Regions from separate parts of the Streptomyces sp. NPDC005648 genome, predicted to be linked through region 2. Evidence: riboswitches for the same ligand, from Rfam matches in the RefSeq annotation. Region 2 holds a riboswitch; each other region holds the start of a gene.
The links. Region 2 has a riboswitch for cobalamin ahead of ABZT17_RS36785 (CbtB domain-containing protein). Riboswitches for the same ligand answer to the same signal wherever they lie in the genome.
Positions count from the first base shown of each region.

Region 1 (5,325 bases), on a different contig from region 2:
CCGCCGTATGTCCGAAGTGCCTGAAGTGAGACCGCCGATGGTGACCCCGGTCCGAGTGATCATCGCCGTATGCCTGATCGCGCCCTTCGTGGCCATGCTCTGGGTCGGCTCCTACGCCAGAACCGACCCGACGCTCATCGGCGTCCCGTTCTTCTACTGGTACCAGATGCTCTGGGTGCTGATCTCCACGGCGCTGACCATGACCGCCTACAAGCTGTGGCAGCGTGACCAGCGCGCCCGCAAGGGGGGTGCGGGCAAGTGAAGGACGGTGTGAACGGCGTCGCGCTCGGCGTCTTCATCTTCTTCTTCCTGGCCGTCACGGTCATGGGCTTCGTGGCCGCGCGCTGGCGCAAGGCCGAGAACGAGCACTCGCTCGACGAATGGGGCCTGGGCGGACGGTCGTTCGGCACCTGGATCACCTGGTTCCTGCTGGGCGGCGACCTGTACACGGCGTACACCTTCGTCGCGGTCCCCGCGGTGATCTACGCGGCGGGCGCGGCCGGCTTCTTCGCGGTGCCCTACACGATCCTCGTCTACCCGCTGATCTTCACCTTCCTGCCCCGCCTCTGGTCGGTCTCGCACCGCCACGGGTATGTCACCACCTCGGACTTCGTACGCGGCCGGTTCGGTTCGAAGGGGCTGTCCCTCGCCGTGGCGCTGACCGGCATCCTCGCGACGATGCCGTACATCGCGCTCCAGCTGGTGGGCATCCAGGCCGTGCTGGACGTCATGGGCATCGGCGGCAGCGCGGGCTCCAACTGGTTCGTGAAGGACCTGCCGCTGCTGATCGCCTTCGGCGTGCTGGCGGCCTACACCTACTCCTCCGGCCTGCGCGCCCCGGCCCTGATCGCGTTCGTCAAGGACACGCTGATCTACATCGTCATCGCGGTGGCGATCATCTACATCCCGATCAAGCTGGGCGGCTTCGACGACATCTTCGCCTCGGCGAACGAGAAGTTCACCAAGGCGGGCGCGGGCGCCCTGGTCTCCCCGCCGGCGGCCCAGTGGACGTACGCCACCCTGGCGTTGGGCTCCGCGCTGGCGCTCTTCATGTACCCGCACTCGATCACCGCGACGCTCTCCTCGAAGAGCCGCGAGGTGATCCGCCGCAACACCACGATCCTGCCGCTGTACTCGCTGATGCTGGGGCTGCTCGCGCTCCTCGGCTTCATGGCGATCAAGAGCGGGGTGTCCGTCACCAACCCCCAGCTGGCGATCCCCCAGCTCTTCGAGAACATGTTCCCGAGCTGGTTCGCGGGCGTGGCCTTCGCGGCGATCGGCATCGGGGCGCTGGTCCCGGCGGCGATCATGTCGATCGCGGCCGCGAACCTCTTCACCCGCAACATCTACAAGGACTTCATCAAGCCGGACGCGACGCCGGAGCAGGAGACCAAGGTCTCCAAGCTGGTCTCGCTGCTGGTGAAGGTCGGTGCGCTGGTCTTCGTCCTCACCATGGACAAGACGGTCGCCATCAACTTCCAGCTCCTGGGCGGCATCTGGATCCTGCAGACCTTCCCGGCCCTGGTCGGCGGCCTGTTCACCCGCTGGTTCCACCGCTGGGCGCTGCTCGCCGGCTGGGCGGTCGGCATGGTCTACGGCACGGTGGCCGCGTACAACGTCGCGTCCCCGACCAACCCCGGCCAGAAGCACTTCGGCGGCTCCAACGCCGAGATCCCCGGCCTCGGCGAGATGGGCTACATCGGCCTGACCGCGTTCACGCTGAACGTGGCGGTGACCGTGGTCCTGACCTTCGCCCTGAAGGCGCTGAAGGCTCCCGAGGGCGTCGACGAGACCAAGCCGTCCGACTACACGGCGGACGCGGGCGACCCGGGGGTGGAGGTGGAGCTGCCACCGGCGACGGCGGGCGCCTCCCACTAGGGCGTGTCGCGAAAGCCCCGCCTGCCGACGGGCCGCCGGAGTCGTCCGGCGGCCCGTTGTCGTATCCGTCCGGCACACTCGGGTTCATGGACATCGTGATCCGGCCGGTGGAACCCACCGAATACGACGAGATCGGCGAGATCACCGCTCAGGCCTACCTCCAGGACGGCCTCCTGGCCTTCGGTGACAGCGACTGGTACCTGGACGAGCTGCGGAACGTGGCCAAGCGCGCCGCCGCCGCGGAAGTGCTCGTGGCCACCCTGGACGGCCGGCTGCTCGGCACCGTCACCCATGTCCCCGCCGGCGGCCCGATGGCCGACCTCGCCGGCCCCGGCGAGGCGGAGATCCGCATGCTCGCCGTGGCCGGGGCGGCTCGGGGCCGCGGCGCCGGAGAGGCCCTCGTGCGTGCCTGCGTCGACCGGGCGAAGGCCGCCCCCGGCTGCACCGGAGTCGTCCTGTCCACCCAGCCGGTCATGCGCGCCGCCCACCGCATCTACGGACGCCTCGGCTTCGTCCGCGCCCCCGAGCGCGACTGGCGGCCGATCCCCGGTGACGACTTCACCCTCATCACCTATCAGTTGACGTTCTGACACGCTCCGAAGTCACCGCGACACAACATCTGGGGCCACTCCCGTCAGCCGGCACAACATGTATGCTCATGCTCGCTGTCGCCGCAGGGGAATCCGGTGCGAATCCGGAACTGTCCCGCAACGGTGTACTTGTGCATGTCCGTTCCCCCGAACCGTCCTGCACAGGCGTGAGTCCGAGGACCTGCCGACAGTGCGCCCGGCCATCCGGCCCGGGCGCCTGACGTCCGGGCCTCGTGGAATGGGCCGGTGGACGCGACGCGCCGTGCGCTCGTGAGCTGCCCCCTGCCCTCCCAAGGCCCCGTGCCGAGCGAGGGAGAGCCCCACGTGACCATCGCGCCAGCCGAACCGGCTTCAGCGACCACGACCGCGACCACGACCGCCCCTGTGGACGAGGACGGTCCCGAAGCCGCCCTGCTGCGGACCCTGACCGAGCTGACCGCCGACCTCCCCGACACCGACCCGGGCCGGGTCGCCGCGGCGGCGCTGCGCGGCCGGTCCGCGCACGCGGACGAGGCGGAGTTGCGCGAGCTGGCCACGGAGGCCGCCGCCGGGCTCATCTCCGAGGACCCCGCCTACAGCAGGCTGGCCGCCCGGCTCCTGACGATCGGCATCGCCGCCGAGGCCGCCTCCCAGGGCGTCACGTCCTTCACCGAGTCCGTCGCCGTCGGCCACCGCGAGGGGCTCGTCGCCGACCGCACGGCGGAGTTCGTGCGCGTCCACGCCGACCGCCTGGACGCGCTGATCGACCGCCGGGCCGACGACCGCTTCGGCTACTTCGGCCTGCGCACCCTGCACAGCCGCTACCTGCTGCGCCACCCGATCACCCGCAAGGTGATCGAGACGCCCCAGCACTTCATGCTCCGGGTGGCGAGCGGTCTCGCCGAGGACACCGGGTCCGGCGCGGAGGCGGGCTCCCGCGCCGTCGACGAGGTGGCCGACCTCTACGGCCTGATGAGCCGCCTCGACTACCTCCCCTCCTCCCCCACCCTCTTCAACTCCGGCACCCGGCACCCCCAGATGTCGTCCTGCTACCTCCTCGACTCACCCCGGGACGAGCTGGACTCCATCTACGACCGCTACCACCAGGTCGCCCGTCTCTCGAAGCACGCCGGCGGCATCGGCATCGCCTACTCCCGCATCCGCGCCCGGGGTTCACTGATCCGCGGCACCAACGGGCACTCCAACGGCATCGTCCCGTTCCTCAAGACCCTCGACGCCTCGGTCGCCGCGGTGAACCAGGGCGGCCGGCGCAAGGGTGCCGCCGCGGTCTACCTGGAGACCTGGCACTCCGACATCGAGGAGTTCCTGGAACTGCGCGACAACACCGGTGAGGACGCCCGCCGTACGCACAACCTGAACCTTGCGCACTGGATCCCGGACGAGTTCATGCGCCGGGTCGACGCCGACGAGCAGTGGAGCCTCTTCTCCCCCGCCGACGTACCGGAGCTGACGGACCTGTGGGGCGAGGAGTTCGACACGGCGTACCGCCGGGCGGAGGCCGCGGGTCTGGCCCGTAGGACCATCGCCGCCCGTGACCTCTACGGCCGTATGATGCGCACCCTCGCACAGACCGGCAACGGCTGGATGACCTTCAAGGACGCCGCCAACCGCACCGCGAACCAGACCGCCGAACCCGGCCATGTCATCCACTCCTCCAACCTGTGCACGGAGATCCTGGAGGTCACGGACGACGGGGAGACGGCGGTCTGCAACCTGGGCTCGGTGAACCTGGGAGCGTTCGTGTCCGGTCAGGACATCGACTGGGAGCGGCTGGACGCGACGGTCCGCACCGCCGTCACCTTCCTCGACCGCGTGGTCGACATCAACTTCTACCCGACCGAGCAGGCGGGCCGGTCGAACGCGCGCTGGCGCCCCGTCGGCCTCGGCGCGATGGGCCTCCAGGACGTCTTCTTCAAGCTGCGCCTGCCCTTCGACTCCCCCGAGGCCAAGGCGCTCTCCAGCCGTGTCGCCGAGCGGATCATGCTCGCCGCGTACGAGGCCTCCGCCGACCTGGCCGAGCGCGCCGGCCCCCTCCCGGCCTGGGAGAAGACCCGTACCGCCCGGGGCGTCCTGCACCCCGACCACTACGCCACCGAGCCCACCTGGCCGGACCGCTGGGCGGCACTGCGCCGCCGTGTCGCCGAAGTGGGGCTGCGCAACAGCCTGTTGCTGGCGATCGCGCCGACGGCCACCATCGCCTCCATCGCGGGCGTCTACGAGTGCATCGAGCCGCAGGTCTCCAACCTCTTCAAGCGCGAGACCCTCTCCGGCGAGTTCCTCCAGGTCAACTCCTATCTGGTGCGGGACCTCAAGGAGCTCGGCGTCTGGGACGCCCGCACCCGTGAGGCGCTGCGGGAGGCGAACGGCTCGGTCCAGGAGCTCGCCTGGATCCCGGCGGACGTACGGGCGCTGTACCGCACGGCGTGGGAGATCCCGCAGCGTGCCCTGATCGACATGGCGGCGGCCCGCACCCCGTACCTCGACCAGTCCCAGTCCCTGAACCTGTTCCTGGAGACCCCGACCATCGGCAAGCTCTCGTCGATGTACGCGTACGCCTGGAAGCAGGGCCTGAAGACGACGTACTACCTGCGCTCGCGCCCGGCGACCAGGATCGCCCGCGCGGCCCGGGCGACCGTCCCGCCGCCGCAGGTGACGTCGGAGGAAGCCGTCGCCTGTTCCCTGGAAAACCCCGAGTCCTGCGAGGCCTGCCAGTGATGCCCAGCAACCAGAACCTTCTCGACCCCGGCTTCGAGCTCACCCTGAGGCCCATGCGCTACCCGGACTTCTACGAGCGCTACCGGGACGCCATCAAGAACACCTGGACGGTGGAGGAGGTCGACCTCCACTCCGACGTCTC
Region 1 is NZ_JBEXCS010000048.1:43,618-48,942, reverse strand. It holds gene ABZT17_RS25875 (DUF3311 domain-containing protein) at 8-262, shown strand; gene mctP (monocarboxylate uptake permease MctP) at 259-1,878, shown strand; gene ABZT17_RS25865 (GNAT family N-acetyltransferase) at 1,965-2,468, shown strand; cobalamin riboswitch at 2,524-2,672, shown strand; gene ABZT17_RS25860 (ribonucleoside-diphosphate reductase subunit alpha) at 2,793-5,183, shown strand; gene ABZT17_RS25855 (ribonucleotide-diphosphate reductase subunit beta) at 5,183-5,325, shown strand, end outside.
Region 1: another riboswitch for cobalamin. It lies ahead of ABZT17_RS25860 (ribonucleoside-diphosphate reductase subunit alpha); the one in region 2 lies ahead of ABZT17_RS36785 (CbtB domain-containing protein).

Region 2 (5,325 bases):
TCGGAGCCGTAGACCTTGACGGCGGAGGCGTCCTGCGGGGTCAGGGTGCCGTTCTGGACCGCGTTCACCATCTGCCAGTTGAGGAGCTTCATCGCGTCGAGCCTCACATGGGTCCGGGCGAGGAGGCGGCGCACCCAGGGCAGGTCGATCACCCGGCGGCCGTCGGCGAGTTTGGTTTCCATGGCCCAGCGCTGGACGTCGTGCAGGGCGCGGATGGCCATGGTGCCGTGGGCGGCGAGGGTGACGCGCTCGTGGTTGAGCTGGTTGGTGATCAGCCGCCAGCCCTGGTTCTCGGCGCCGACGCGGCGGGAGACGGGGACGCGGACGTCCTCGTAGTAGCTGGCCGTGGTGTCGTGCGAGGCGAGGGTGGTGATGACGGTGCAGGAGTAGCCCGGGTCGCTGGTGGGGACCAGCAGCATGGTGATGCCCTTGTGCGGCGGGGCGTCCGGGTCGGTGCGGGTGGCCAGCCACACCCAGTCCGCGGTGTCGCCGTTGGTCGTCCAGATCTTCTGCCCGTTGACCACGTACTCGTCGCCGTCCCGCACCGCGCGCGTCTTCAGGGACGCCAGGTCGGTGCCGGCATCCGGCTCGCTGTAGCCGATGGCGAAGTCGATCTCGCCGGAGAGGACCTTGGGCAGGAAGTACGCCTTCTGCTCGTCCGTGCCGAACTGCATGATCGTCGGGCCGACGGTGTTGAGCGCCATCAGCGGCAGCGGAACACCGGCCTGGGCGGCCTCGTCGAAGAAGATGAACTGCTCCATCGCCGTGAGCCCGCGGCCGCCGTACTCCTTCGGCCAGCCCACGCCGAGCCAGCCGTCCGTGCCCAGGCGCCGGATGGTCTCGCGGTAGAAGCGCTTCTGCGCGGCGGGGTCGCCGTGCCGGGCGTAGGCGTTGTCGGGCACCAGCTCGGCGAAGTAGGCGCGCAGTTCGGTGCGCAACCGCTGCTGCTCGGGCGTGTATTCGAGGTGCACGGCGCCTCCAGGCATCCCAGGCCGGTCCTGACGGCGCACACGGTAGAACGTGTTCCAGAAATTGGGAATGGCGAGGGACGGGAAAGGGCCCCCGGATCGCCACGGCGGATTCCGGGGGCCCTGTTCCGGTCATGTGCTCAGTGTGCGACCGGAGTTGCCTGTGTGACGCCGGTGGTTCGCGCCCGTTCGGGGGCGAGCACCCGCTCCGCGAGCAGCCCGAAGAGCAGCCCGAAGGAGGTCCACAGGGTCAGCTGGACGGCGAGGGCCGCCAGCCGGAACTGCCAGAGCAGGGTGGCCGGGAAGGTCTTCGGCACCTCGTCGAAGGACGGCAGGAACGCGTAGGCGAGCCCGACGGCGAGGACGAGGAACGCCCCGGCGGCGAGCGTGGCGTTCCAGTTGCCCAGCCGGGGTGCCAGGCGCTTGCCGAGGATCACGGCGGCGATCGCGAGCAGCACGCTCAGCGCCACCATGAGGAAGTACAGCGTGGTGCGCCTGCCGATGGTGTCGGGGTCGCCGACGGCCGGCGGGTTGGCCGGGTACTTCAGGAACGGCACGACATAGACGGCGATCAGGCCCGCGGCCGCCAGGAGCAGCGCGCTCGCACGCGGTCCGAAGCGGCCGACACGGCCCAGGGCGAAGCAGTACGCGAGGGCGGCGATGCCGCCGAACGCGACGCCGTAGACGAGGACACCGGTGGCCAGGCCCGCGGTGGACTGCATCGTGCGGCTGACGACCTCCATGCCGTGCTCGTGCGTGTGGGTGTCCTCGTAGGCGATGGCCGCGTCGACGCGCGGTTCACCGAGGAAGCGGGCGACGACCAGGGCGAGCAGGCCCGCGGCGAGTCCCGCGAGCATGCCGCGCACCAGGAGGTTGCGGACGGTTGTGGAGTTCATGGGCTCGTACGTCTTCCCGGGCGCCGTCAGTGGCAGGGGAAGCCGAGCAGATGGCGGGCGTCGTGCACCCACTCGTGGACGTCGGATCCGCTCATCACGGAGGTGGCGCCCTGTTCCGCGCCGACGAAGTAGAGCAGGACCAGCATCAGGATGCCGAAGAAGACCGCCCAGGGGACGATCGCGCCGATCGGCAGCTTCTCCGGTACGGCGGTGGGGGTGGTGGTCGGCTGAGCGACAGACTGCGCCATGGCAGGCCCTCCTGGGGAACTCGCGTCCCGTCTCGGTGGTGCACAGGACGACGGGGCGGGTCTGACTCACCGGGCCCGCCCCAGGGTGTGGGCGGCCCGGCATACAGTGGCGCGACCGTGCCGGCTTCTCACCGGCTTCCGCTGTGCCGTCGTCGACATCGATCGTCGATATCGTCCGCGACGGTACCGCGAAGCCGGGGTGGGGCCAAGAGCGCACGGGGGCGCGCGAGGCGTCCACGGTGAGCCGTTCTCTCCGTAGGATCGAGGAATTTGGAGCGATATGGGGGCCGCGTACGAACATCGCACGAGCCGCGTGATCTTGATCTCACCCGCGATCACGGCCGCCCTGCGGGAGGCGCGCTTCGACGACGGCTGCTCCCTGGACGCCTCGGGACTGCGACAGGCGCGGGCCGCGGCCGGAGCGCTCCCGGCACCCGGCCGGGCCTGGTCCTCCCCGACGGTGCGCTGCCGCGAGACGGCCGACGCCCTCGGCCTCGACGCCGAGCCCGTACCGGAGTTGGCCGGGCTGGACGCGGGCCGCTGGCGCGGGGCGAGCCTGGCGGAGGTGGGCGGGCGGGAGCCGGACGCGCTGGCCCGCTGGCTCTCCGACCCGGACGCGGCACCGCACGGCGGGGAGTCGGTACGGGCGGTCTGTGACCGGGTGGCTCAGTGGCTCGGGTCGGTGACGCCGCACACGGGCCGCACCCTGGCCGTGGTCGAGCCCGAGGTGGTGCGAGCCGCGGTGGTACGGGCCCTGGGCGCCCCCGACTCCGCCTTCTGGCGCACGGACGTACCCCCGCTGACCGCCGTCGAACTCACCGGCAGAGCAGACCGCTGGAACGTACGGCTCGGCCGGCCGGTCGGGGGCGGGGACTGAGCGACGTCGTGGGAGGAGCGCCGCACGGCGCGCGCCCGCGTCAGTTCAGTGTCGCCAGGAAGTCCGTGCACGCCTGCGCGCACTCACGGCACGCCTTCGCGCCGTCCTGGGCACCCGCCAGGCGGTCGAAGGCGTGCGCGGACTCCAGGCACACGGTGCGGCACCACTCCACCTGGATACGGATGCCGTCCTCGTCCAGGCGGTTCTGCTCGGACAGCACACGGCAGGTCGCGTCGCACACCTCCGCGCACATGATGCCCTTGCGCCGTACGAGTTCCTGCTCTTCCGTACCCTCGGGGTCCACGAGGCTCGCGCGCAGGGCACACGCCCGCGCACACTCGGTACACGCCTGTGCGCACGTGAACCGGTCCTCCAGGAACCGGAAGAGCTCCTGCTGGGATGTCGTCGTAGTCACGCGGTCCGGGTAGCCGGTGCCTCTCGCGTCAAACACGGTGTTCGGACCGAGGCCCCGGGTACTCGCACGCCATGAACAGCGCATCGATGGTTTTCGCCGCCGGCAGCGCCGCCGCGCTGGGACTCGTCGCGGCCGGTGTGGTGATCGTGGCCGTGCTGATCGGCGCCTTCGTGCTGGGCGCCCGCATCCGCCGCCGCGAGCCCGCACCGCCGCGCCCCGAGGAACAGCCCCGGATGCCGGACGAGGGTCCGGTCCGCGAAGTCCTGGAGAGCCGCGAACCCGACGAGGTGCCGCGCGGCGACCGCCGGCTCACCCCGCACGAACTCCCCGGCCACGGCAATTCACCGACCCGTTCGGCCCCGTCCAGGGAACGTCCGCGCTGGAGCGACGGAAGCAGTGGCTCGTTCGGCAGCGGCGGATCGGGCGGCCGCTGACGAGGCGGCGGTGGGCCTGTGGTCCTCCAGGCTCTGCCTCTCGACGACCCGTATCGTCGCCGGGTTGCGCCCGGCTCGTCGCCGGGTTGCGCCCGGCTCGTCGCCGGGTTGCGCCCGGCGAGCGGCTTGCGTTCGACGAACGGCTTGCGTCCGGCGAACGGCTCGGCGCCACCCACGACCTGCCGTTGCTTCGCGTCGACCTCCGTCTCCCCCCGTCAACCCGCGATCAGCCGCAGGATCGGCTGGCCGAGTGCGCCGAGCCAGCCCGCGAGCGCTCCGAGCGGTCCGATCAGCCCGGCGCCGGCCGTGGCCAGCGCACCCGCAGAGGACAGCAGGCGGGTGATCCGGCCGAGTCGGCCCGCCACCGCCTCCCGGTCCGGCTCCGGCCGGGCGGCCTCCACGTCCAGGGAGTCCAGCTCGGCCCGGACCTCGGGCTCGATCGCCGGCGGCAACGGCGTCTGCTCGATCGACGCCCTCAGTTCCCGGACCAGACCGCGCACCTCCTGACCGCCCGCCGTGAAGACGGCCGACTGGTCACCGTGAACGGTCTGGTTCCCGGCGACGTTGTTGACCACGCCGCCCTGCTGGTTTCCGATGTTGAAGGCCATGGCTCCCCATCTCCTCACCGCTGCCGCCAGGACGCCTGCCGCTCGGCATCCTCGAAGCGGCGGCGCCGGGACGTCGTCACGATGTGCAGAACGATCCCGATGAGCGTCAGAACCGACCCGATGGCCGCCAACGCGAATCCGACCGCCCCTACCGGCACCCCGGCCACCTTCGGTCCGAGCAGCTCCGAGGAGGAGCCGAAGCTCGAACTCCCCGACGAGACGTCGTCGTCGGTCCTGGCGATGAACCGAATGATCACCCAGCCGTACATCCCGCTTCCGACCAGAAAGAACAGGAAGCCGAGAATGATCAGGTGCCGCGCCCTGGTACGGGTCGCGGCGATCTCCTTGAAAAAGCTCTCGCGCTGCGCCTGCTGGACGTAGTTGTACTGGTCGCCTGCGACATTGCTCAGCCGGTCGGCCTGCTGCGCCCCGATGTCGAACCGCCGCTCGCCGCCGGGCGGCGTACGGCCGGCCTCCCGCGGTGCCGAGCGACCCGGCGGGTACGGGGGTGGCGGCCCCGCGGCCGGAGCGCCGTAAGGCGTGGGCCCGGGCTCGGGCTCGGGGGCGGGGCTCCAGCCCGGCATGGTGTCCGAGGTGCCGCGCGCGGTGCCGCCGGCTCCGGGCCTCGGGGTCTGAACGGTCCGGTCGGCGGCGCGCAGCTCTTCGTAATGGACCTCCAAGGGCCCGAAGTCCAGTACGTCGCCCGAGTGCAGCACCTGCTGCCCGAACACCGGGCGGCCGTTCAGCATGGTGCCGTTGGTGGAGGAGAGATCCTCGACGGTGGTCCGGCCCGAGGCCCGCCACACCACCGCGTGCCGTCGGCTGACGCCGGGATCGGCCACCTGGATCTGGCAGTCGGAGTCCCGCCCGACCAGCATC
Region 2 is NZ_JBEXCS010000095.1:5,016-10,340, forward strand. It holds gene ABZT17_RS36775 (acyl-CoA dehydrogenase family protein) at 1-971, opposite strand, end outside; gene ABZT17_RS36780 (CbtA family protein) at 1,109-1,864, opposite strand; gene ABZT17_RS36785 (CbtB domain-containing protein) at 1,891-2,112, opposite strand; cobalamin riboswitch at 2,149-2,288, opposite strand; gene ABZT17_RS36790 (histidine phosphatase family protein) at 2,393-2,989, shown strand; gene ABZT17_RS36795 (ferredoxin) at 3,030-3,404, opposite strand; gene ABZT17_RS36800 (DUF6479 family protein) at 3,476-3,838, shown strand; gene ABZT17_RS36805 (hypothetical protein) at 4,054-4,446, opposite strand; gene ABZT17_RS36810 (FHA domain-containing protein) at 4,461-5,325, opposite strand, start outside.

Region 3 (5,325 bases), on a different contig from region 2:
CGCCGGTGTTGACGACCTCGCTGGTCGCGGTGAGCCGCTCGTGCTCGACATAGGTGACCGTCTTGAAGACGGCGAACAGGACATCGCCGTAGCTCTCCAGCTTGGGCCGCTGATGGGCCAGTACGGCGTCCTCGACGGCGAGGGGATGCAGGCCGAAGATCTCGGCGACCTCGGTGAACTCCGTCTCGGACGGTTCGTGCAGGCCGAGCCAGACGAAGTCGTGGCCGTGCCTGCGCACCCGGCGGACGGCTTCCTCGACGGTGTCCGTCACGGGCTGCCGTACGCCCGCCCGGTAGACGACGCAGTTGACGACCGAGGAGCCGAGCGGTGAGCGGGCGGGGTGGCTGAGGTCCACGCGGCCACGGCCGCTCCGCCCCAGGCGGGCCACTTTGCGCAGGTTGCCGACCATCGACATGCGGAAACCCCCTTCGCCGGGTGCGGACAGTGTGCCAGCAGACGGTGAACGCCGGTCCCGGACCGCGGCGACGGGTACGCCCCGCCGTGGGCCGGGCGGGGCGCGTCAGCCGCCGTCGGCCAGACGGGTGGCCCAGCGCTGTTCGACCTTGGCCAGGCGCCAGTACGCCAGCGCCGCCACCCACACGACCACGAAGAGGCCGACGATGATGTAGCCGACGTTGTCCAGGTCGAGGCCGGCGATCCAGCCGGTGACGGCGTCGGTCAGGGCGAGTTTGTCGTGCAGGACGCCGACGAGTTCGATCGTGCCGATGAAGAAGGCCACGGCGATGGACAGACCGGTGATAGTGAGGTTGTAGAAGACCTTGCGGACCGGGTTGGAGAAGGCCCACTGGTAGGCGAAGTTCATGAAGGTGCCGTCCAGCGTGTCGAACAGGCTCATCCCGGCGGCGAAGAGGAGCGGCAGGCAGAGGATCGCGTACCAGGGCAGGCCGGCCGCCGCGCCGGAACCCGCCATCACCATCAGGGTGACCTCGGTCGCCGTGTCGAAGCCGAGGCCGAACAGGAAACCGAGCGGGAACATCTGGCCGGGGCGGGTGATGGACTTGGTCAGCCGGCCGAGAATGCGGTTCATGAAGCCCCGGGAATCCAGGTGCTGTTCGAGTTCCTTCTCGTCGTACGTCCCCGCCCGCATCGCCCGGAACACCTTCAGGATGCCCAGGAGCGCCACCAGGTTGAGGGCGGCGATGACGTAGAGGAACGAACCGGAGATCGTCGTGCCCAGCACCCCGAGGACCTGGTGGGTGCTGGAGCCCTCGTTCATGATCCGGCCGGCCAGCTGGGTGCCGCCCGCGATGAGGGCGGCGAGGACCACGACCACGCTGGAGTGGCCGAGCGCGAACCAGAACCCCACCGACACCGGCCGTTTGCCGTCCGCCATCAGCTTGCGGGTGGTGTTGTCGATCGCGGCGATGTGGTCCGCGTCGAAGGCGTGCCGCATCCCCAGCGTGTACGCGGTGATACCCAGACCGATGCCGAACGCCTTGGAGCCGACCTCGTAGTGACCCGGGACGACCAGCAGGAACAGGATCCCGAAGGCGACGACATGCAGGGCGACGATCACCGCCATCAGTCCGACGGTCTTGACGGTGTCCTCGCGTCGCCAGCGGAAGGAGGCAGGGACAGGCTCGGTCATGCGGTCACGCTCCAGCACCTCGTGGATCAACTCGTGAAGTGCCGCGGCCGGTCTCCTGGCTGACGGGTCGTACGCTTCCGTCCCGGCCTTCCCATCCGCCTGGCGGCGAACAGTGGCCGTACCCGAATGGGACGGAGACTCCCCGATCACAGTGGCGAGGGCCGCGTCGGTTTCCCACCGACTTCCCGAGCACCACGGCCTGCCCACCGTAGAGGTGCCCTGCGGTCCCTGCATAGCTGCGCAGCCACGCAGGTATGCAAGATCACATCAGGGGCCGTCGCACGGTCCGCCTGCTGAGAGGATGGCCCCATGCACCGCGTCCCCGCCGAGCGCGCCGACCGTCGCACCATCGACGGACACCGGGTCTGCGACGCCATCGCCGCCATCGGCGAACCCGCCCATGTCCGCGCCTGGGCCGAACGGTTCGCCCTCCTCTCGGACCCGGGCCGCCTCGCCCTGCTGCTCGCCCTGCACCGGACGGGCCCCCTCGCCGTCTCCGACCTCGCGATCGCGACCGGCATGAACGACCCGGCCGTCTCCCAGGCCCTGCGCCTGCTGCGAGCCGCCGGGATCGTGGCCGGCGAGAGGGAGGGACGGGTGGTGCGGTACCAGGTGATCGACCCGATAACCGGCAACCTCCTGAACCACTGCCTGGCAGACGGAGAGTGAGCCGCGCGGCCGGGGGGTGGGAGCGGCAGCGGCGGAGGGGTGGCCGCGGCGGGCGGCGGGATGGCCACGGCGGGCGGACGGGTGCGGGGAGGGAGGGGGCGCGGGAAGGGAGCGGGCGCCGGAAAGGGCCGGCCCGGCATGTGGTGGGGGGCGGCGGGCGGGGCGGCGAGCCGTGGGCGCGACGGGCGGTGACTGCGACAAGCGGGCAGCAGCGGCAAGCGGCGGGCGCGACGGGCGGTGACTGCGACGAGCGGGCAGCAGCGGCAAGCGGCGGGCGCGACGGGCGGTGACTGCGACAAGCGGGCAGCAGCGGCAAGCGGCGGGCGCGACGGGCGGGTAGGCGGCAGGTGAAGGCCGATGAGCGGGTGGGCACGGCAAGCGAGCGGTGGGCGGGCCCGGCGAGCGGGGGGGTGGCGTAGGAGCCTTTGGTTGGTGGGGTTGGGCGTCCTCAGACGTGGGTGAGCAGGGCCTCCAGTGGGCGGGGGACGTGGCGGAGGTCCAGGTGGGCGACCAGGGCCTGGGCGTAGAGCGCCTTGCGGCCGCTGTGGGTGCCCATGAAGCGCCGTAGTTGGTGCTCCACGGGGCGTTCCCGCTGGGCGGGCTGGCTCTGGAAGGTACGGAAGGGGCGCGTCTCGCCCTGGGCCTCGATCACCTGACGCACCCCCTCGGGGCCGAGGGCGCGGATCAGCTCGTCCTCCAGGTCGGCGACGCACACATGGAACCCGAGCGCCTCCAGGTCCGCGGGGGTGAGACCGGAGCCGAGCCCGACCCGCTCCAGATGACGCCGGAAGTGCCGCTCCTCGCCGATGTCGCACAGACCCGCCAGCGGGAGGCCGAGTCCCGGAGGGCCGCAGACATCCAGAAAACGCCCGATGTTCGTCGCGCCACCGAGCGGCACCACAGCGGTTCCCTCCGCGCCGAGGTCGCGGCCCCGGCGCGCGGCCAGCGCCTCGAGCGCGACCTGGTCGCTGGTTCCCTCGACGAGGACGATCGTCCGCAGCCTGTCGCCGACCAGTGCCCGCGCCTCCGCGGCGGCCGTGTCAGCGCCCGCCCCACCGGCCGCCCACACGGTCAACGCCCGGCGGAACCGCCCCAATTCGTCCACGAGACCTCGCTTCCCCCACGCCATCCTGGCACTGCCGAGATGCGGTACGCACGCGGGTTTTCCGAGGCCGACACCGACATCCCCCGGCGGGAGCGACCGGCGGGAGCGACCGACACGGTTCACCCGCCGTCCGCTCGCAGTGCCCGGTCGATCTCACCCAGTGCGCCGGTCAGCCGGGGGTGGTCGGCGGCCGGCACCGGCTTGACGAAGAACTCCTCTGCGACCGGACGGCGGTGCGAGGCCACCGGGGGCGGTCGGAACGTCCCCGGTGGCCTCGACGCCGCCATCGGCCCGGCCCGGCTCGGTCCGGCTCGGTCCGGCTCGGTCCCGGCTCAGTCCCGGGTCAGGGTGATGTCCTGGCGGTCGAGCGCGTGGAAGCGGGGCAGGGGCAGGCCGCCCTGGGGGTGCAGCTCCATGATCGTGGCCTCGACGCTCGCGGTGCCGGTCTCCAGGCTCTTCACCGACGGCTTGCCCGAGTTCTGCCAGGGGTGCTCCTGGCCGTCGCAGAGCGCGCTGGTGCCGCCGATGCCCTGGCGGACGTTCGGGTCGGCCTGGCTGACGGAGGAGCTGATGAAGGCCGGGCCGGTGTTGCCCACGCAGCGGTAGGTGCCGGACAGGGTCAGGGTGCCGTCCGCAGCGATGTGCCCGGTGGGGTCGACGGTCACGGTCTCGTACGGGTCCGCGGTGGCCGGCGCGGCCGGGGCGGCGAGCAGGAACAGCGCGGCACCGGCCGCGAGACCCAGGGCTGGGCGGATGAACATCGGAAACCTCCTGAAGGTGGGGCTTCCACTAGGTACCGGGCGGGCGGCCCCGGGGCCGTGATCGTCACTCCTTCGGTGGCGAGTCCGCACCGACGGTCGTGGAACCGTCCGGGTGTTGTCCGCAAGTTGTCACGTTTCCCGCCGGGCCGTTCCGATGAGTTCGCGCCGGGAGGATGGTCTGTTCATCGGGACCGGACGGACGGTCCCGACCCGATGTGGAGGTGCGCAATGTTCTCCTGCCAGGCCTCGTGCCCTTCATCCGCCGGCCACACCCCGCACATCGTCGCGGCCCACCCCGAGCAGGGCTGGAGCCTGCGGTGCGACGGTGCGATCGTCTTCGACGACACCGGTGAGCTGACCGCCGACGGCCGAGTGGTCGCCCCGCTCCGGGTGCCGGCCGAACAGCTGGCGATCGCCGCCTGAGCGGTACCGCGGACCAGGACGGCGCTACGGCAGCACCGCGAAGCCGTCGAGTTCCACCAGCGCCTGTTCGTCCCAGAGGCGTACGACCTCCAGGACCGCCATCGCCGGATAGTCACGGCCTGCCAGTCGCCGCCAGACCCGGCCCAGTTCGGGGGCGTGCGTCCGGTACGCGGCGACGTCGGTGGTGTAGACGGTGACCCGGGCCAGGTCCGAGGGAGTGCCGCCCGCCCCGGCCAGCGCCGTGAGCAGATTGGTCAGGGCCTTCTCGAACTGGGCGGGGAGCGTGTCGCCGGTGACCTTGCCCTCGGGGTCGAGGGCGGTCTGGCCGGCCAGGAAGACGACGCGGGTGCCGGTGGCGACGACCGCGTGGGAGAAACCGGTCGGCGGGGAGAGGGCGGGGGGATTGACGCGCTCGGTGCTCACCGGACCTCCTGACCCGACGACATCCCCTGCTCCCGCTGGGACTTGTACAACTCCTTGGCGATGATGCCCCGTTGGATTTCGCTCGCGCCCTCGTAGATACGCGGGGCGCGGACCTCGCGGTAGAGGTGCTCCAGAAGGTGCCCGCGGCGCAGGGCGCGGGCTCCGTGCAACTGGACGGCGCTGTCGACGACATACTGCGCGGTCTCGGTGGCGAGCAGCTTCGCCATCGCCGCGCGCCCCGGTACACCGGGGGCGCCTTCGTCGTACGCCGTCGCCGCCGCGTACACCATGAGACGGGCCGCCTCGGTGCGCAGGGCCATCTCGGCGACCTGGTG
Region 3 is NZ_JBEXCS010000075.1:41,660-46,984, reverse strand. It holds gene ABZT17_RS33115 (magnesium and cobalt transport protein CorA) at 1-415, opposite strand, end outside; gene ABZT17_RS33110 (HoxN/HupN/NixA family nickel/cobalt transporter) at 521-1,609, opposite strand; cobalamin riboswitch at 1,637-1,835, opposite strand; gene ABZT17_RS33105 (metalloregulator ArsR/SmtB family transcription factor) at 1,919-2,278, shown strand; gene ABZT17_RS33100 (TOPRIM nucleotidyl transferase/hydrolase domain-containing protein) at 2,727-3,383, opposite strand; gene ABZT17_RS33095 (hypothetical protein) at 3,503-3,628, opposite strand; gene ABZT17_RS33090 (DUF6299 family protein) at 3,716-4,144, opposite strand; gene ABZT17_RS33085 (DUF5999 family protein) at 4,373-4,567, shown strand; gene ABZT17_RS33080 (Rid family hydrolase) at 4,592-4,990, opposite strand; gene ABZT17_RS33075 (acyl-CoA dehydrogenase) at 4,987-5,325, opposite strand, start outside.
Region 3: another riboswitch for cobalamin. It lies ahead of ABZT17_RS33110 (HoxN/HupN/NixA family nickel/cobalt transporter); the one in region 2 lies ahead of ABZT17_RS36785 (CbtB domain-containing protein).

Region 4 (5,325 bases), on a different contig from region 2:
TGCACGTCGCCATTCCGGGGGGAAACATGGCCCGTGATCGCAAACCGTTCCGCCGCCGCACCCGCGCCGTCGCGGTCCTCGTGGCGGCGATGACCGTCGGAGGCACCGCGGCCACCGAACTGCCGGCGTCCGCCGCGAGCCTGCCGAAAGGACACGACGTCTCCTCGCACCAGAAGAACGTCGACTGGCCGGACGCGAAGGCGAAGGGCGCCAGGTTCGTCTACGTCAAGGCGACCGAGTCCGTCGACTACGCCAGCCCGTACTTCACCCAGCAGTACGACGGCGCCCGCCACGCCGGCATCATCCGCGGGGCGTACCACTTCGCCCTGCCGGACAAGTCGTCGGGCCGGGCGCAGGCGGCGTACTTCGTGAGCCACGGCGGAGGCTGGAAGGCGGACGGCTGGACGCTGCCGCCGGCCCTCGACATCGAATACAACCCGTACGACAAGAAGCACGGCTGCTACGGCATCCGCAAGGCGAGCATGGTCGGCTGGATCCGTTCGTTCAGCGACGAGGTGAGGCGGCTCACCGGCCGCCGTCCGGTGATCTACACGACCGCCCACTGGTGGAACACCTGCACCGGCGGCAGCCGCGCCTTCGCCGCCGACCACGCGCTGTGGATCGCCCGGCACGGCTCGGCGGACGCGGGGGCGCTGCCGAGCGGCTGGTCGTTCTGGACTTTCTGGCAGTACGGCAACAGCGGCAGCCTGCCGGGTGATCAGAATCTCTTCAACGGCTCGCAGGCCCGGCTGCGGAAGTTCGCGCGAGGCTACTGACGAGTCTGGACACCCTGAAGCCCCTCTCAGTTCATCTTCCGTTTACCCAGGTTGCCTACGGTCAACCGACCGATGACTTCGAACGATTGCCTGGGTAAATGGAAAACTTCTCGCTGATCCTCGCGATAGTGGTAATAACCGCTCTCGCGTTCGATTTCACGAACGGTTTCCACGACACCGCCAACGCGATGGCCACGACCATCTCGACCGGCGCACTCAAGCCCAAGGTCGCGGTGGCCATGTCCGCCGCGCTGAACCTGCTGGGCGCCTTTCTCTCCGTGGAGGTCGCCAACACGATCTCCAAGGGTCTCGTCGACGAGACCGGCATCCGTCCCGAGGTCATCTTCGCCGCGTTGGTGGGCGCGATCCTCTGGAACCTGCTGACCTGGCTGGTGGGCCTGCCCTCCAGCTCCTCGCACGCCCTGATGGGCGGTCTGATCGGCGCCACCATCGCCTCGGCCGGCACGGGTGCCGTCCACGGCGACGTCCTCGTCACCAAGGTGCTCATCCCGGCGCTGGCCGCCCCGGTCGTGGCGGGCCTCGCCGCGATGCTGGCGACCCGCCTGTCCTACGTCCTCGGCAGGAAGGCCCACGGCAAGGCGGCCGACAAGGGCTTCCGCGTCGGCCAGATCGCCTCGGCCGGCCTGGTCTCGCTGGCCCACGGCACGAACGACGCGCAGAAGACCATGGGCATCATCACCCTCGCCCTGGTCGCCGGCGGCGCCGTCGCCCCCGACTCGGACCCGCCCACCTGGGTCATCCTCTCCGCCGGTCTCGCCATCGCGCTCGGCACCTGGCTCGGCGGCTGGCGCATCATCCGCACGATGGGCAAGGGCCTGACCGAACTCCAGCCGCAGCAGGGCTTCGCCGCCCAGACCAGCGCGGCCACGGTCATCCTCGCCTCCTCGCACCTCGGCTTCTCCCTCTCCACCACCCACTCGGTCTCCGGTTCGGTGATGGGCGCGGGCCTGGGCCGCAAGGGCGGGGTGGTCCGCTGGTCGACGGCGACCCGGATGCTGGTCGCCTGGGTCCTCACCCTCCCCGCCGCCGCCCTGGTCGGTGCGGGCGCCGAGTCGGTCACCGACCTCGGCGACTGGGGCACGGGTGTGGTCGCGGTCTTCCTGATCGCCTCCAGCGCCGCGATCTGGAAGGTCTCCCGCCGCGAGGTCGTAGACGCGTCCAACGTCAACGACACCGAGGAGCCGCCCGGGGTCGTCACCACGGCGATCGCCGCCGTGACCCCGCCCCCCGCGGGCACGGTCACCGAGGACCTGACGGCCACGATCCCCGCCCCCGCTCCCGTCGCCCCCACCACCGGCACGGAGTCGGCCGCCCCGCCGGCCACCGTCTGAGCCCCGGTACGAAGGAAGAGAAGCAGCATGAAGATCGACTGGGCAGCTCTGGGCTCCGTCTTCGGCGTCAGCCTCGTGGTCACCGTGGGCCTCGTCGCCCTGTTCACCCTGGGCATCATGGGCCTGTCCCGCCGCGAACGGGCGGTGGCCGAGGGCGACTCGGCGCCCCTCGCGGTGGCGGGCGCCTACGTGGCGTTCGCGGGATGCGCGGCGGCGGTGGCGTACGGAATCTCCCTGATCATGAACAAGGCCTGAACCTCATCCGCACCTGGTGCCGGGACGGTGATCCGTCCCGGCACCACGCGTTTACGTGACCACGGCGACCACCTGTGTGTGGGCCTCAGCACACTCTCCCGTCGCAGGTCAACGGCAAGTTGACGGGTCTTCCAACACCGTGGTGGACTGCCGGAGCCATTTACGGCGGCAAGGGAGGAAGCCGGTGCGAGTCCGGCGCGGTCCCGCCACTGTCACCGGGGTAGCCATCCCCGGGAGCCAGGAACTCCCACCGCCGGTCTCGTCGAACCAGGGCGCGGACACCCTGAGTGAGGACATGTCGCCATGCCAGCCTGCCACTTGAGGCACAGCACCGGACCGTTGACCGACCCCACGGCAGGCTGAGCCGATGCGTGCCGATCGCGTCTTCGCGTACGGCGCCGCCGCCGGCCTCCTCGGTGACCGTCTCCTCGGCGATCCGCGCCGCGGACATCCGGTCGCCGTGTTCGGGCGGGCCGCGGGCGCCGTGGAGCGAGCGCTGTGGCGGGACCACCGCGGATGGGGCGCGCTGCACACCGCCGTGTGCGTGGGCGCCGCCGCGGGCCTCGGCGCCGTCGCGGCTTCGGTCGTACGACCCTCCCGTACCGCCTCCGTCGCGCTGACCGCCGCCGCCACCTGGGCCGTTGTCGGCGGCACCTCGCTCGCGCGCGAGGCCCGCGCCATCGGGCGTGCCCTGGAGGCGGGGGACGTCGAGGGGGCACGGGCGCGGCTGCCGCACCTGTGCGGACGCGATCCGCAGGCACTGGACGCGGACGGGATCGCACGGGCCGTCGTGGAGTCCGTCGCCGAGAACACCTCCGACGCGGTCGTGGGAGCGCTGGTGTGGGGCGCCGTGGGTGGTGTGCCGGGGCTGCTCGGCTTCCGGGCGGTGAACACGCTGGACGCGATGGTCGGGCACAAGTCGGCCCGGTACCGGCGCTACGGATGGGCCTCGGCGCGGCTGGACGACGTCGCCGGGTGGCCGGGGGCCCGGTTGACCGCCGTCCTCGCCACGGTCGCGGGCGGTGACCCCCGAGGGGCGGTACGGGCCTGGCGCGTGGACGCCGGCAAACACCCGAGCCCCAACGCCGGGCCCGTGGAGGCGTCGTTCGCGGGCGCGTTGGGCGTACGGCTGGGCGGAACCCTGTCGTACGGGGGGCGGGTCGAGCACCGGCCCGTGCTGAACACCGAGGGACGCGCCGTCGCCGTACCCGACATCGAACGAGCCGTACGGCTCTCCGGGCGCGTCGGTCTGCTGGCGCTCGGCGTCAGCGCCGCCGCGCGGCTCGCAGTGAAGGGACGCAGGTCATGAGCGGTGGTGGTCTTCTCGTCGCCGGTACCACCTCCGACGCCGGCAAGAGTGTCGTCACCGCCGGGATCTGCCGGTGGCTGGTGCGGCAGGGCGTCAAGGTGGCGCCCTTCAAGGCGCAGAACATGTCCCTCAACTCGTTCGTGACGCGCGAGGGCGCCGAGATCGGGCGGGCGCAGGCCATGCAGGCCCAGGCGTGCCGGATCGAGCCGACCGCGCTGATGAATCCCGTGCTGCTCAAGCCCGGCAGCGAGCAGAGCAGCCAGGTCGTGCTGATGGGCAGGCCGGTCGGCGAGCTCAGCGCGCGGGGGTATCACGGCGGGCGGCAGCGGAAGTTGCTCGGGACCGTGCTCGACTGTCTCGCCGAGTTGCGGGGCACGTATGACGCAGTGATCTGTGAAGGGGCGGGTTCCCCCGCCGAGATCAACCTGCGGCGGACCGACATCGTGAACATGGGGATCGCCCGAAACGCGCGGCTTCCCGTGCTCGTCGTCGGTGACATCGACCGCGGCGGGGTCTTCGCCTCCTTCTTCGGGACCGTCGCCCTGCTCTCGTCCGAGGACCAGGAGCTGGTCGCCGGGTTCCTCGTCAACAAGTTCCGGGGGGACGTCGGCCTTCTGGAGCCCGGGCTCGACATGCTGCACGGGCTCACCGGGCGGCGGACGTACGGCGTTCTGCCGTTCCAACACGGGCTGGGCATCGACGAGGAGGACGGGCTGCGGGTCTCGCTTCGGGGCACCGTCCGCGAGTCGAACACCGCCCCGCCCGTCGGCGAGGACGTGCTGCGGGTCGCCGTGTGCGCGATCCCGCTGATGTCCAACTTCACGGACGTGGACGCCCTCGCCGCCGAACCGGGCGTCGTCGTGCGGTTCGTGGACCGGCCGGAGGAACTGGCCGACGCGGACCTGGTGGTGATTCCCGGGACCCGGGGGACCGTCCGGGCGCTGGAGTGGCTGCGGGAGCGGGGGCTCGCGCAGGCGCTGGTGCGCCGGGCGGCCGAGGGGCGGCCCGTGCTGGGCATCTGCGGTGGCTTCCAGGTCCTCGGTGAGCGCATCGAGGACGACGTCGAGTCGCGCGCGGGGCAGGTCGAGGCCCTCGGCGTGCTCCCCGTCCGGGTGCGGTTCGCCCGGGAGAAGACCCTCACCCGGCCGGTGGGCGAGGCCCTCGGCGAGCGGGTCGAGGGGTACGAGATCCATCACGGCGTCGCCTCGGTATCCGACGGGGAGGCCTTCCTCGACGGGTGCCGCGTCGGTCAGACCTGGGGCACCCACTGGCACGGTTCGCTGGAGTCGGACGGCTTCCGGCGGGCGTTTCTGCGCGAGGTGGCGGCCGCCGCGGGCCGCCGGTTCGTGCCGGCCGAGGACACGTCGTTCGCCGCGCTGCGCGAGGAGCAGCTCGACCGGCTCGGCGATCTGATCGAACAGCACGCGGACACGGACGCGCTGTGGCGGCTCATCGAGTCGGGCGCGCCGCAAGGACTGCCTTTCATTCCACCGGGAGCGCCCGCATGAGCACAGTGTTGTTGTTGTCGACCGCCGACACGGATCTGCTGGCCGCCCGGGCCGCGTCCGGCGCCGACTACCGGATCGGCAACCCGATGCGGGTGGACGTGGAGCGGGAGCTGCCCGGTCTCCTC
Region 4 is NZ_JBEXCS010000018.1:58,655-63,979, reverse strand. It holds gene ABZT17_RS13505 (lysozyme) at 27-776, shown strand; gene ABZT17_RS13500 (inorganic phosphate transporter) at 875-2,128, shown strand; gene ABZT17_RS13495 (hypothetical protein) at 2,156-2,383, shown strand; cobalamin riboswitch at 2,510-2,650, shown strand; gene ABZT17_RS13490 (cobalamin biosynthesis protein) at 2,751-3,692, shown strand; gene ABZT17_RS13485 (cobyric acid synthase) at 3,689-5,200, shown strand; gene cobN (cobaltochelatase subunit CobN) at 5,197-5,325, shown strand, end outside.
Region 4: another riboswitch for cobalamin. It lies ahead of ABZT17_RS13490 (cobalamin biosynthesis protein); the one in region 2 lies ahead of ABZT17_RS36785 (CbtB domain-containing protein).